3 regions of the Marichromatium purpuratum 984 genome follow, and region 2 is predicted to be linked to each of the others. Evidence: predicted binding sites of a transcription regulator. Region 2 holds the regulator's gene; each other region holds the start of a gene.
The links. Region 2 encodes sigma-54, which starts transcription at its own class of promoters, with help from an activator protein. Its sites were predicted from a motif close to TGGCANGNTNCNTGCTT; they were not measured.
Positions count from the first base shown of each region.

Region 1: the regulator sigma-54 is predicted to act here: its motif matches at 1,768-1,784, upstream of nifH (nitrogenase iron protein).
Region 3: the regulator sigma-54 is predicted to act here: its motif matches at 2,065-2,081, upstream of glnL (nitrogen regulation protein NR(II)).

Region 1 covers NZ_CP007031.1:667,751-672,085, reverse strand. The annotation lists gene nifD (nitrogenase molybdenum-iron protein alpha chain) at 1-708, opposite strand, end outside; gene nifH (nitrogenase iron protein) at 824-1,705, opposite strand; gene MARPU_RS03045 (NAD(+)--dinitrogen-reductase ADP-D-ribosyltransferase) at 1,885-2,736, shown strand; gene MARPU_RS03040 (L,D-transpeptidase) at 2,831-3,409, shown strand; gene MARPU_RS03035 (saccharopine dehydrogenase NADP-binding domain-containing protein) at 3,594-4,335, opposite strand, start outside.
Region 2 covers NZ_CP007031.1:363,779-368,113, reverse strand. The annotation lists gene lptC (LPS export ABC transporter periplasmic protein LptC) at 1-136, shown strand, start outside; gene lptA (lipopolysaccharide transport periplasmic protein LptA) at 133-621, shown strand; gene lptB (LPS export ABC transporter ATP-binding protein) at 635-1,360, shown strand; gene MARPU_RS01670 (RNA polymerase factor sigma-54) at 1,542-3,014, shown strand; gene hpf (ribosome hibernation-promoting factor, HPF/YfiA family) at 3,050-3,397, shown strand; gene MARPU_RS01660 (PTS sugar transporter subunit IIA) at 3,686-4,144, shown strand; gene hprK (HPr(Ser) kinase/phosphatase) at 4,164-4,335, shown strand, end outside.
Region 3 covers NZ_CP007031.1:3,746,965-3,751,299, reverse strand. The annotation lists gene glnA (glutamate--ammonia ligase) at 1-1,394, shown strand, start outside; gene MARPU_RS16305 (DUF4124 domain-containing protein) at 1,512-2,033, shown strand; gene glnL (nitrogen regulation protein NR(II)) at 2,158-3,240, shown strand; gene ntrC (nitrogen regulation protein NR(I)) at 3,331-4,335, shown strand, end outside.

The sequences.
Region 1 (4,335 bases), 300 kb from region 2:
GGACCAGGCGTCGCCACCGATGTTGTAGTCACCGATGATGGCCACGTCGTAGGGCGTCGACGCGAACGCCTCGTCGTCGCGATTGCCGAGCACGTGATCGCGAATCGAGTCGTTGGCGATATGGTGACCGAGCGACTGCGACACGCCACGGAAACCCTCGCAGCGCACCGGCACCACCGGCTTGCCGTGCTCCTTGGTCTTTTTCTTGGAGACCGCCTCGATGTCGTCACCGATCAACCCGATCGGACATTCCGACTGCACGCTGATGCCCTTGACCAGGGGGAAGAGCTGCTCGATCTCGTCGATCAGCTTCTCGAGCTTCTTGTCCCCGCCGAAGACGATGTCCTTCTCCTGGAAATCGGAGGTGAAGTTCATCGTGCCGAAGGTGTTCACCCCGGTGTGGCCGGTGTAGTAGTTGCGACGCCCGGCGCGCGAATAGGCGCCACAACCAACCGGACCGTGGGAGATGTGCACCATGTCCTTGATCGGACCCCACACCACGCCCTTGGAGCCGGCGTAGGCACAGCCGCGGATGGTCATCACGCCGGGCTGCGACTTGCGGTTGGAGATGATGCACTTCTTCGACTGCTCGACCGACTGGTCGTTGGCCGCGAGATGCTTGGCGCGATCCTTCCGCGCCTTGTCGGGATAGGCCTCGAGCACCTCTTGGATGAGGGCCTTGGTCTCTTCGAGGGTCATGTTCGACATGCTGTGTCCTCTATACGGCGCCGCGGCCAATCCGCCGACGGTCGCGCGGTGAGAAACGCTGGGGGACTGGACGTCGCCGACGGCGGCGCGTCCGCGCGATGGCTCGAGACTGGGCTCAGGCCACCGCCTCGTCTGCCGCGGTCTTGCCGACGATGCTCTCGTCCTCTTCCTCGAGCACGCCGAACTCCATCAGCAGGTCCTCGAGCGCATCCATCGAGATCGGCGTCGGCACCACGAACATCTGGTTGTCGATGATCTTCTGCGCCAGCGTGCGGTACTCGTCGGCCTGGCCCGACTTGGGGTCGTACTCGATGACCGTCATGCGACGGATCTCGGCGCGCTGCACGATGTTGTCGCGGGGGACGAAGTGGATCATCTGGGTGCCGAGCTGACGGGCAAGCTCCATGATCAGCTCGTCCTCGCGGGCGGTGTTGCGGCTGTTGCAGATCAGCCCGGCGAGACGCACGCCGCCGGAACTGGCGTACTTGACGATGCCCTTGGCGATGTTGTTGGCCGCGTACATGGCCATCATCTCGCCGGAGCAGACGATGTAGATCTCCTGCGCCTTGTTCTCGCGGATCGGCATCGCGAAGCCACCGCAGACCACGTCGCCGAGCACGTCGTAGAAGACGAAGTCGAGATCCTCCTCGTAGGCGCCCTCCTCCTCGAGGAAGTTGATCGCGGTGATGACGCCGCGACCGGCGCAGCCGACGCCCGGCTCGGGGCCACCGGACTCGACGCACTTGATGTCGCCGAAGCCAACCTTGAGCACGTCCTCGAGTTCCAGATCCTCGACCGAACCGGCGTCGGCGGCCATCTGCATGATGGTCTCCTGGGCCTTGGAGTGCAGGATCAGACGGGTCGAGTCGGCCTTGGGGTCACACCCGACGATCATCACCCGCTTGCCCAGCTCGGCGAGCCCGGCGACCAGATTCTGGGTAGTGGTCGACTTACCGATACCGCCCTTGCCGTAGATGGCGCATTGCCGTGTTGCCATGGTAGGTTCCTCTCATTGGCTCGCTTGGCGAGCGTTGCACGACGTTATCCACACGGAGGCTCAAGCAGCCACCGTGCCAACATCGATAAAACGACCTACCGCATTGATTTGGCTCGATTAACCACCCCCCTCGGGCAGAGGCCGGATGGTCGTATCCACGACAAAGCCGCAGGGGCTGTATGGATAGCAACAGACAACCGACCCAGACGCCCGACCCGCCGCCACCCTCGCTCCCGGCACACGCCCGACTCACGCTCAACCGCTGCAACCTGCCGGCGGTGATCCTCGGCAGCCTCACCTACCAGCACCATCCCGTCGACCTCGAACTCGACGGCATCGCCCCGCTCCACACCCCACTGCTGCGCAACCTCGACGCCATCCCCGGTCATCGCGCACGCGCGCGTCACTTTCAGGACTACATGCGCTGGCGCTTCTTGCTCGACCTCCCCGAGGAGGCCGGGCTCACTCGAGGACGTCGCGGACGCGCCAAGGCCGACTACCAGCGCATGGTGCGCGGCTGGTCGTTCGACTCCGACGGTCGCGAGGGTGCGGTGCTCAAGCGCTGGGTGGAGAGCCGCTTCGGTCTGCTCGCGCGCCACCACGCCGGTCCGCTGCACGGACGCGGCAGCGAGACCTATCTGCGCTATGTCGCCGCCGGCACCCAGGGGCTCTACGCCACCAACGCGCTCGAGTCCCAGCTTGACCTGCTCTATACCTATGGCCAGTACGAGTTGGGACGCCGAGCCCCCGCAGACACCCACCTGCGGCTCTATCGCGGGATCAACCGCATCGACGAACACGAGGTCCTCGAGCGGGTCGGACGCCATCGCTATCGCGTACTGCTCAACAACCTCAACAGCTTCACCAGCGAGCGCGAGCGCGCCGACGAGTTCGGCGACTACATCCTCGAAACCGAGGTGCCACGCCCCAAGGTGTTCTTCTACAACCGGCTGCTCCCCGACCTACTCAAGGGCGAGGACGAGTACGTGGTGATCGGCGGGGTCTACGAGGTGCGGATCTCGGTGTTATGAGCGGCCGGGCGGCGCGGACAGGGAGGGGCGCGACGCAGATCAACCCGGCGGACGCCGGCCCCGGAGACGGGCGGACACGCCGAGGGAGCGACCCATGGAGCAGCCGAGCGACACGGCCCATCCCGCCACCGCCATGACCATCCTGCTCGCCACAGCCCTGCTCGGCAGCGGCTGCGCGGCGCCACCCGACCGCCCTGCGCCGGAACCGGCCGACGTCCCGCCCGTGACGACCGCGACCGTCACGCTCGCGGCCGAACCGCCAGCACCGATGACATCTCCAGCCACAGATCCCGGCCCACCGAGCGGACCGAGCACCGCCGCCAGGCGCGCCATCCGCATCGAGCTCGGCGAGCAGCGCTTCACCTACATCGAGGACGGCGCACCGGTGCACAGCGGCCCGATCTCATCGGGCCGCGCCGGTCATCCCACCCCACGCGGACGCTTCGCCGTGCTCGCCAAGGACGCCGACAAGGTCTCCTCGCGCTACACCAACCAGCTCGGCTGGCAGGCATGGATGCCCTACGCCATCCAGTTCCACGGTCACTACTTCCTCCACGAGGGCTGGCTGCCCGGTCATCCCGACTCTCACGGCTGCGTGCGCGTCGGCGAGCAGGATGCCCGCTTTCTCTTCGAGCGCCTGCGGCTCGGCGACCGCGTCGAGGTCGTCGACTGAGCCGGACGACAAGGCGCGCGCTCACGGTGACGGACATCGGAACGCCGCCCCGGACGGAGCGGCGCACAAGGGAGGACAGCACCTGACCCGGGCAGGTGCCGACACGCACCCGACGGGGCGAGCGCCCCGCCCGAGGGCTCGGCACTGCGACCCGTCGAGCGGGGCAGGACCGCGCGGGCAGCCGTCAGACCGCTTCGGCGGGGGCTGCCTGCACGACCGCCGAGGGCGCGCCCAGCACGATCTCGGCGGTACCGTCCTCGTGGCTCGTCCAGTTCACCCGCAGACCGCTGTGCGCGGCCATCGCCTCCAGCGCCTCGCGCTCCATCTCGCGCACCAGCAGGGCCAGCTCCGGGCAGTCGAGTCGCGCGAACATCTCGGCATAGGCGCAGTACTCGATCATGCAGCTGATCCGTCCCTGCTCCTCGCGCAGGCGATAGCGCAGCACGCCGAGTGCCTCGCAACCGGCGAGGAAGGCGATCCAGTAGTCGGACACCGCCCGCCAGGGCTGGTCGAAGGCGGCGAAGACACTGGCATCGGGCCACAGCCAGCGCATCTCCATGCGCCCGGTCTCCAGAAACATCTTGCCGTACAGACGCAGCGCTTCATCGCGCCCCAGCACCTCGCGCGCGTGCGAATAGCCGGAGGTGAACATGGCGATGTCGCGGGTCACCGCCTGCCACAGCTTCGCCGTGGCGGCATCGTCGCGCACACGCAGATCTGCCAGCGCCCGGTAGTGACGCCGCCAACGCATCAGCGTGAGGAGGATGAAGGTGATCCAGCGCGTCCCGCGCCGCGCACCGCGCAGCGCCGCCCAGACCTCGGACTCGACCAGGAAACGCTTCTGCAGCGGCACCATCTTGGGATGCACCGGCTTGGCGGTGTACCAGTTGGCGCCATAGTGTGCGAGATCGGAAACCGCATCACCG
Region 2 (4,335 bases):
GCCGGTGCGGGTGGCCAGCGGCGAGGACTGGCTGAGCGCCACCGGCATGCAGCTGTGGTACGACGAGCCGGCGCGCGCCACCTTCCACGGTCGCACCCGGATGCTGCTCGCCCCGACCCAGGAGACCCAACCATGAGCCGTCCACTGCGCCTGCTGGCACTGTTGCTGTTGTTCGGCTGGAACCCGGCCAACGCGCTCGATGACGACCCCCAGCAACCGATGTATATCGAGGCCGACGACGTCGAGGTACGCGAGGCCGAGGGCACCAGCATCTATGTCGGCAACGTCGAGGTCACCCAGGGCAGCATGCGCCTGCACGCCGATCACATGACCGTCTATCACCGCGAGGACCGCCGCCCGCGCCAGATCATCGCCATCGGCACCCCGGCGCGCTTCCGTCAACTGCTCGAGGACGACCAGGGCGAGGTCCGCGCCTTCGCCAGACGCATGGAGTTCGACACCGACCGCGACGAGCTGGTGCTGATCGACGAGGCGGTACTGATCCAGGGCGAGGACCGCGTCGCCAGCGAGCGCATCGTCTACGACCGTGCCCGCGAACACTTCCGTGCCGGTGGCAGCGGTCGGGTGCGGATCACCATCACCCCCGAGGAGGAGTCATGACAGGGGTCGACGGATGAGCGTACTGCGCGCCGAACAGCTCAAGAAACGTTATCGCAGCCGCGAGGTCCTGCGGGGAGTGAGCGTCGAGGTCGAGGCCGGCGAGGTGGTCGGGCTGCTCGGCCCCAACGGCGCCGGCAAGACCACCTGCTTCTATCTCATCGTCGGGCTGATCCCGGCTGACCAGGGGCGCATCACCCTCGACGAGCACGACATCACGCTGATGCCAATGCATGCGCGCGCGCGCGCCGGACTGAGCTATCTGGCGCAGGAGCCCTCGGTGTTTCGCAAGCTCAGCGCGCGCGACAACATCCTCGCGATCCTCGAGACCCGCGGCGACCTCGACCGCGAGCAGCGCGAGCAGCGTTGCGAGCAGCTGCTCGAGGAGCTCGGCATCGCCCATATCGGCGAGTCGCTGGCACTCAGCCTCTCCGGCGGCGAGCGTCGGCGTCTCGAGATCGCCCGCGCGCTGGCCGTCGACCCCAAGGTGATGCTGCTCGACGAGCCCTTCGCCGGCGTCGACCCGATCGCCGTGGGCGACATCAAGGCGATCGTCTCGCACCTGCGCGAGCGCGGCATCGGCGTGTTGATCACCGATCACAACGTGCGCGAGACGCTCGACATCTGCGATCGCGGCTACATCATCAGTAATGGCGAGGTGATCGCCGCCGGTCGCCCCGACGAGCTGCTCGCCAACCAGCAGGTACGCGACGTCTATCTCGGTGCCGACTTCGCCATGTAGCATGTAGGCAGCAGCATCCGCGCCCCGCTGCTACATATTGGGGGTAAGATGAAGACCATCGCGTCCCGGCAGGGGACGCGCTTGACGTGACTCAGGCACCTTTGTTGCCACCCGACCTATAATCGTCATAGGACGGTCATCGACCCGGCATAGAGACAGACGCAAGACGCATCGGCGATCCATGAAGCAAACCATCCAGCTTCGCCTCGGCCAACACCTGACGATGACGCCCCAGCTGCAGCAGGCGATTCGCCTCCTGCAGCTGTCGACGCTCGAGCTGCAGAAGGAGATCCAGGAGGCGCTGGACTCCAACCTGATGCTCGAGGAGGCCGAGGAGGCCGACCGCTTCGCCGCCAACGGTGAGGACAGTGGCAATGGCGCACACGAGTCTCCGCCCAGCGATGAGCAGGGCAGCGCCGAGCGTGAGCTCCAGGGCGAGACCAACGAGATCCCCGATGAGCTCCCGGTCGACACCCAGTGGGCCGATGTCTACGACGGCTATCTACCGCCGAGCATCCAGGGCAGCGCCGAGAACGCCGACTTCGACCCCTTCCTCCACCAGAGCCGCCCCCAGACCCTGCACGATCACCTCATCTGGCAGCTCAACCTCATCCGACTGAGCGAGCGCGACGAGATGATCGCCGAGGCGGTGATCGACGCCATCGACGCGCGCGGCTATCTTCGGGCCGATCTCGACGAGCTGCTGGCCACCATCGGCGACGATCAGATCAGTCTCGAGGAGATCGCCACCATGGTGCACCGGGTGCAGTCGTTCGATCCCCCGGGGGTCGGCGCCCGCGATCTCGCCGAGTGCCTGCAGATCCAGCTGCGTCAGCTCCCCGCCGAGACCCCGCAGCGCGACCTCGCGCTGGCGATCTGTCGCGACGGCTTCGAGCACCTGCCGCGCAAGGACATCGCCGCGCTGATGCGCCGCTTCAAGCAGACCGAGCCCGAGATTCGTGGTGCACTCACGCTGATCTGCCAGCTCAACCCGCACCCCGGCGACTTGATCGCGCAGGAGCCCCCGGAGTACGTTGTACCCGACATCTTCGTGCGCAGACAGAATGGTCGCTGGTCGGTGGAACTCAACCCGGAATCCACACCCAAACTGAGGGTGAACGCGGACTACGCCAGACTGATCCGGCGCGCCGACACCAGCAGCGACAGCGTCACCATGCGCAACCACCTGCAGGAGGCGCGCTGGTTCATCAAGAGCCTGGCGAGCCGTAACGACACCGTGCTGCGGGTGGGCGCCAAGATCGTGGAGATGCAGCAGGCGTTCTTCGAGCACGGCGAGGAGGCGATGCGGCCGATGGTGCTGCGCGACGTCGCCGAGGCGCTCGAGCTGCACGAGTCGACCGTCTCCCGGGTCACCACGCAGAAATACATGCATACGCCGAGGGGCACCCTGGAGTTCAAGTACTTCTTCTCGTCCCACGTCAGCACCACTTCTGGTGGGGAGTGTTCATCAACGGCGATCCGCGCGCTCATTCGTAAGCTGATCGCCGCCGAACCCGCCAGAAAACCCTTGAGCGACAGCAAGATCGCGGCCGAACTGGCCGATCGCGGCATCCAGGTCGCGCGTCGAACCGTCGCCAAGTACCGCGAGGCCATGGGTATTCCAGCCTCGAACGAGCGCAAACGCCTGGCATGAGCAGGCTGTTTGGAACCCCTGTAAGGAGTCCAATGATGCAAATCAATCTGACGGGTCATCACGTCGACATCACCGAGGCACTGCGCGACTACGTCGACAGCAAATTCGCACGCCTGGCGCGTCACTTCGACCACGTCACCAATGCCCACGTCATTCTCAGTGTGGAAAAGCTCGACCAGAAGGCCGAGGCGACGCTACACATCAATGGTGGGAAGCTCTTCGCCGACTCCGTGCATGAAGACATGTATGCCGCGATCGACGGCCTGACCGACAAGCTCGATCGCCAGATCCTGCGCCACAAGGAGAAGAAGAACGACTATCGCAGCGCACCCGGCCCGAAGGCGGCCGATGCCGAGGCCGACGTCGAGGCCGATACCGAATAGCCCGGCAACGGCCTGATGGCCCATGCGTCGGCGGGGCGTCGGGGACACCCGACACCCGCCGGACCGACGCACCGACACCTCGAACGGATCCGTGACCGCGCCGTTCGGGGTGTTTTGCATTGAGACCCTGAGATCCGAGCCGATATCGACACCTGCCGGCTCCGACGACTCGAAGGACACCCAGACCCCATGACCACGACCACGCGCCCCGATCACCCGCCGGTATGGACACCGGACACCGTCGCCGCCCAGCGCCCCTGTCCCTGCGACCACCAGGAGCCTTGACCGATGTTCAGTCCAGACCTGATCAGCGAGGCCCGAGTCAGCTGCGGTGCCGAGATCGCCAGCAAGAAGCGGCTGCTCGAGACGCTCGCCGAGCTGCTGGCCAACGACCACCCCCGTCTCAACACCGAACTCGTCTTCGAGCGTCTGCTCGAGCGCGAGCGACTCGGCAGCACCGGACTCGGTCACGGTGTGGCGCTGCCGCACGCCCGCATCAAGGAGATCAACGAGGTGCTTGGGGCCTTCGTCAGCACCAGCACCGGGGTCGACTATGACGCGATCGACGGCGAGCCGGTCGATCTCGCCTTCGCCCTGCTGGTCCCGGAGAGCGCCACCGAGGAACACCTCCAGCTGCTCGCCCGGCTCGCCGGCATGTTCAGTGACCCGACCACCCGCGCCGCGCTGCGCGAAGCCCGCTCGGCGGCGACCGTGTTGCAACTGATCGAGACGAACGAGGCGCGCTAGCGCCACGCCGGCCTGGGCCATGCTCGACAGCCTCCAGTCACTCCTCGAACAGACCGGCCCGCGGCTGCAGCTGCGCTGGCTCAACGGCGAGCCCGAGCAAGGCTCCCCGCTGCGCCGGCCCGAGCGTGCACGCTCGCGCGAGTCGCTGATCGGCTCGCTCAACTGCATCCACCCCAACTGTCTGCAGGTGA
Region 3 (4,335 bases), 400 kb from region 2:
TCATGAAGATGATGAAAGACAACGAAGTGACCTTCGTGGATCTGCGCTTTACCGATACCCGCGGCAAGGAGCAGCATGTCTCCATGCCGACGAGCATGATCGACGAGGACGCCTTCAAGGAAGGCAAGATGTTCGACGGCTCCTCGATCGCGGGCTGGAAGGGTATCGAGGCCTCGGACATGGTGCTGATGCCCGACCCCACGACTGCGGTGATGGACCCCTTCGCCGAGGAGAGCACCCTCATCATCCGTTGTGACATCCTCGAGCCTGACACCATGATCGGCTACGAGCGTGATCCGCGCTCGGTGGCCAAGCGCGCCGAGGCCTATCTGAAGTCCACCGGCATCGCCGACACCGCCTTCTTCGGTCCCGAGCCCGAGTTCTTCGTGCTCGACGACGTGCGCTGGGGCGCAGACATGAGCGGCGCCTTCTACAAGATCGACTCCGAGGAGGCCGGCTGGAACTCCGAGCGGGTGTTCGGCGACGGCAACATGGGTCACCGCCCGAAGGTCAAGGGCGGCTACTTCCCGGTGCCCCCGGTCGACTCGCTCAACGATCTGCGTGCGGCCATGTGTCTGACCCTCGAGGAGATGGGCGTCGGCGTCGAGGTGCACCACCACGAAGTCGCCACCGCCGGCCAGTGTGAGATCGGCACCAAGTTCGACACTCTGGTCAAGCGTGCCGACGCCAACCAGATCCTCAAGTACGTGGTGCACAACGTCGCCCACGCCTACGGCAAGACCGCGACCTTCATGCCCAAGCCGCTGGTCGGCGACAACGGCAGCGGCATGCATGTGCACCAGTCGCTCGCCAAAGACGGTCAGAACCTGTTCGCCGGCGACAAGTACGGCGGCCTGTCCGACATGGCCCTCTACTACATCGGCGGCATCATCAAGCACGCGCGTGCGCTCAATGCCCTGACCAACGCCTCGACCAACTCCTACAAGCGTCTGGTCCCCGGCTTCGAGGCCCCGGTGATGCTCGCCTACTCGGCGCGCAACCGCTCGGCCTCGATCCGCATCCCGCACTGCGCCAGCCCCAAGGGCCGTCGCATCGAGGTGCGCTTCCCCGATCCCACCGGCAATCCCTATCTCGCCTTCTCGGCGATGATGCTCGCCGGTCTCGACGGCATCATGAACAAGATCCACCCCGGCGATGCCATGGACAAGGATCTCTACGATCTGCCGCGTGAAGAGGCCAAGGCCATCCCGACCGTCGCCTCCTCGCTGGAGATGGCGCTCGACAACCTCGACCGTGACCGTGAGTTCCTCACCGTCGGCGGCGTGTTCACCGATGACCTGATCGACAGCTACATCAACCTCAAGATGGACGAGGTCACCCGCATGCGGATGACCACCCACCCGGTCGAGTTCGACATGTACTACAGCCTCTGATCGGCTGTCGCGACCGCGCGGGATCCCGCGCGGTCGCAACCTCGGCGCAGGGATGCGCCACCAGCGTCCAGGCACCCCCCGCTTGAGCGCCCCCCAACGCTGGACTATGCTTCGGCCATGATTCGGTCGGCACTGCTCCTCCCGCTGTTGCTGCTCCCCTGCCTCATTGTCCAGGCCGGCGTCTATCGCTGGGTCGATGCCGACGGGCGGGTGCATTTCTCCGATCGGCCCGCCGCCGCCGCCGCCGAGCGACTCGATCTCCATGTCGACGCCCCGGCCTCGGGTCTCGCCGACAGCCCCGTCGATCCGACCCCTGCCATCGATCCCTTCTCCGGTCCCTATACGCGCTTCGAGATCCTCTCCCCCGTCGACGAGGCGGTGTTGATGCGCGGCGAGGATCGCTTCGCCGTCGAACTCGGGCTCGAACCCACGCTGCAGCCAGGGCATCGGCTGGTGATGGTGCTCGATGGGCTCGAGACGGTGATCGAGGCTGGCGCCACCCGCTTCGCCCTCGACGGCGTGGCCTTCGGTCCCCATCGTCTTGGTGCGCTGATCCGTGACGAGCAGGGTGCGTTGGTCGCCCGCGCCCCGACACACCGCTTCGAGCTGCGTCGCGCCGCGTCGCCCGGCGAACTCTGAGCACTCCTCCCCGCAGCTGATGTGGCTGTGCTGGCCTGTCTCTTGCTAGTCTTTTCCTCGACGACAGGAGGCCCTGTCTCGTCTTCCGGTCTCGGATGACCTCATTCAGTCGTACAAATGGACCATGACAGCTCAAACCACCGGTAAGCGCTCGCTGGAGCGGACGATCCTCGATCACGTCAACATGGCGGTGCTGCTGTTCGATCGGGAGCTGCGGCTCGAGTACCTCAATCCCGCGGCCGAGATCCTCTTCGAGGCCAGCGCCCGGCACATGATCGGTCAGGCCGCCGCCGACCTGTTGCCCTGTCCCGACAACCAGGTTGAGGTCCGGCTGGTGGCGGCGCTGCGCTCGCGCCACCCCTTCACCGAGCGCGAGATCAATGTCACCGTGGCCGATGGGCGCACCAAGACGGTGAACTGTACCGTCCTGCCGCTGCACCATTTTGGTGCGGATGAGGGCGTGCTGGTCGAGCTTTATCAGGTCGATCGTCAGCTGCGCATCACCCGGGAAGAACACCTGCTCACCCAGCACCGGGCCACCCAGGCGCTGATCCGCGGCCTCGCCCACGAGATCAAGAATCCGCTCGGCGGTCTGCGCGGTGCGGCCCAGCTGCTCGAGCAGGAGCTGCCCGATCCCGCGCTGTGTGAATACACCCGGATCATCATCGACGAGGCCGACCGGCTGCAGTCGCTGGTCGATCGCATGCTGGGACCCAATCGGATGCCGCAGCGCGAGGCGCTCAACATCCACGACGTGCTCGAACACGTGCGCGGGCTGATCCTCGCCGAGTTCCCGCGCGGACCCGAGGTGGTGCGCGACTACGACCCCAGCATCCCCGATCTGATGGGCGACGGCGACCGACTGATTCAGGCCTTCCTCAACCTCGCGCGCAACGCCGCAGCCGCCACTGGAGGGGACGGCCGGGTCGAGCTGCGCACCCGGGTGCTGCGTCAGTTCACCATCGGCAGCCGTCGGTATCGGCTGGTACTGCAGACCCAGGTTCGTGACGATGGCCCGGGGATCCCCGAGGACATTCGCGACAAGATCTTCTTCCCGATGGTCTCGGGCAAGCAGGGTGGCACCGGACTGGGGCTACCCATCGCACAGGAACTCATCAACCAGCACGGCGGGCTGATCGAATGCGAGAGCCGGCCGGGCGAGACGGTGTTCTTCGTCTATCTGCCGCTGGAGTCGGAGCATGCATAGGAACCTGCAACCACCCCATTCGCCAACCCCGTCGGCGTCGTCCCGCCAGCGCCGCCCGAGGCATGCCGTCGGCATGCGGGGAGCGCGATGATGCCGCACAGCCTCGAACGAGGGAGCCGCGAGCCCCGGGTCTGGGTGATCGATGACGACCGGTCGATCCGTTGGGTACTGGAACGGGCGTTGCGCAAGGCGCAGATGCACGTCACCTGTTTTTCCAACGGCGTCGGTGTGATGGAGGCGCTGGAGCGCGAGCAGCCCGACGTCATCCTTTCCGATATCCGCATGCCGGGGATCGATGGGCTCGATCTGCTCGAACAGGTCTCGGCGCGCTATCCCGGACTGCCGATGATCATCATGACCGCGCACTCGGACCTCGACAGCGCGGTCTCGGCCTTCCACGGCGGTGCCTTCGAGTACCTGCCCAAGCCGTTCGATCTCGACGAGGCGGTGGCGCAGGTCAGCCGCGCCTGCCGGCGCGGACGCGAGGAGCGCCAGGAGGAGGTGCCGCGCCCGAGCGGTCCAGACATCATCGGCGAGGCGCCGGCGATGCAGGAGGTGTTCCGCGCCGTGGGTCGGCTGGCGCGTTCCAATATCACCGTGCTGATCAATGGCGAGTCGGGTACCGGCAAGGAGCTGGTGGCGCAGGCGCTGCATCGTCACAGCCCGCGCAGCGAACGTCCGTTCATCGCCCTCAACATGGCGGCGATCCCGCGCGACCTGCTCGAATCCGAGCTGTTCGGTCACGAGCGCGGCTCCTTCACCGGCGCCCAGTCGCGACGTGAGGGCCGCTTCGAGCAGGCCGACGGCGGCACCCTGTTCCTCGACGAGATCGGCGACATGCCCGCCGAGCTGCAGACCCGGCTGCTGCGCGTGCTCGCCGACGGCGAGTTCTATCGTGTCGGCGGGGTGGCGCCGATCAAGGTCGACGTGCGCATCATCGCCGCCACCCACCAGGACCTCGAGTCGCTGGTGCGTGAGGGGCGTTTTCGTGAGGACCTGTTCCACCGACTCAACGTCATCCGCATCCACCTGCCGGCGTTGCGCGATCGGCGCGAGGACATCCCGCTGCTGATGCGTCACTTCCTCGCGCAGGCG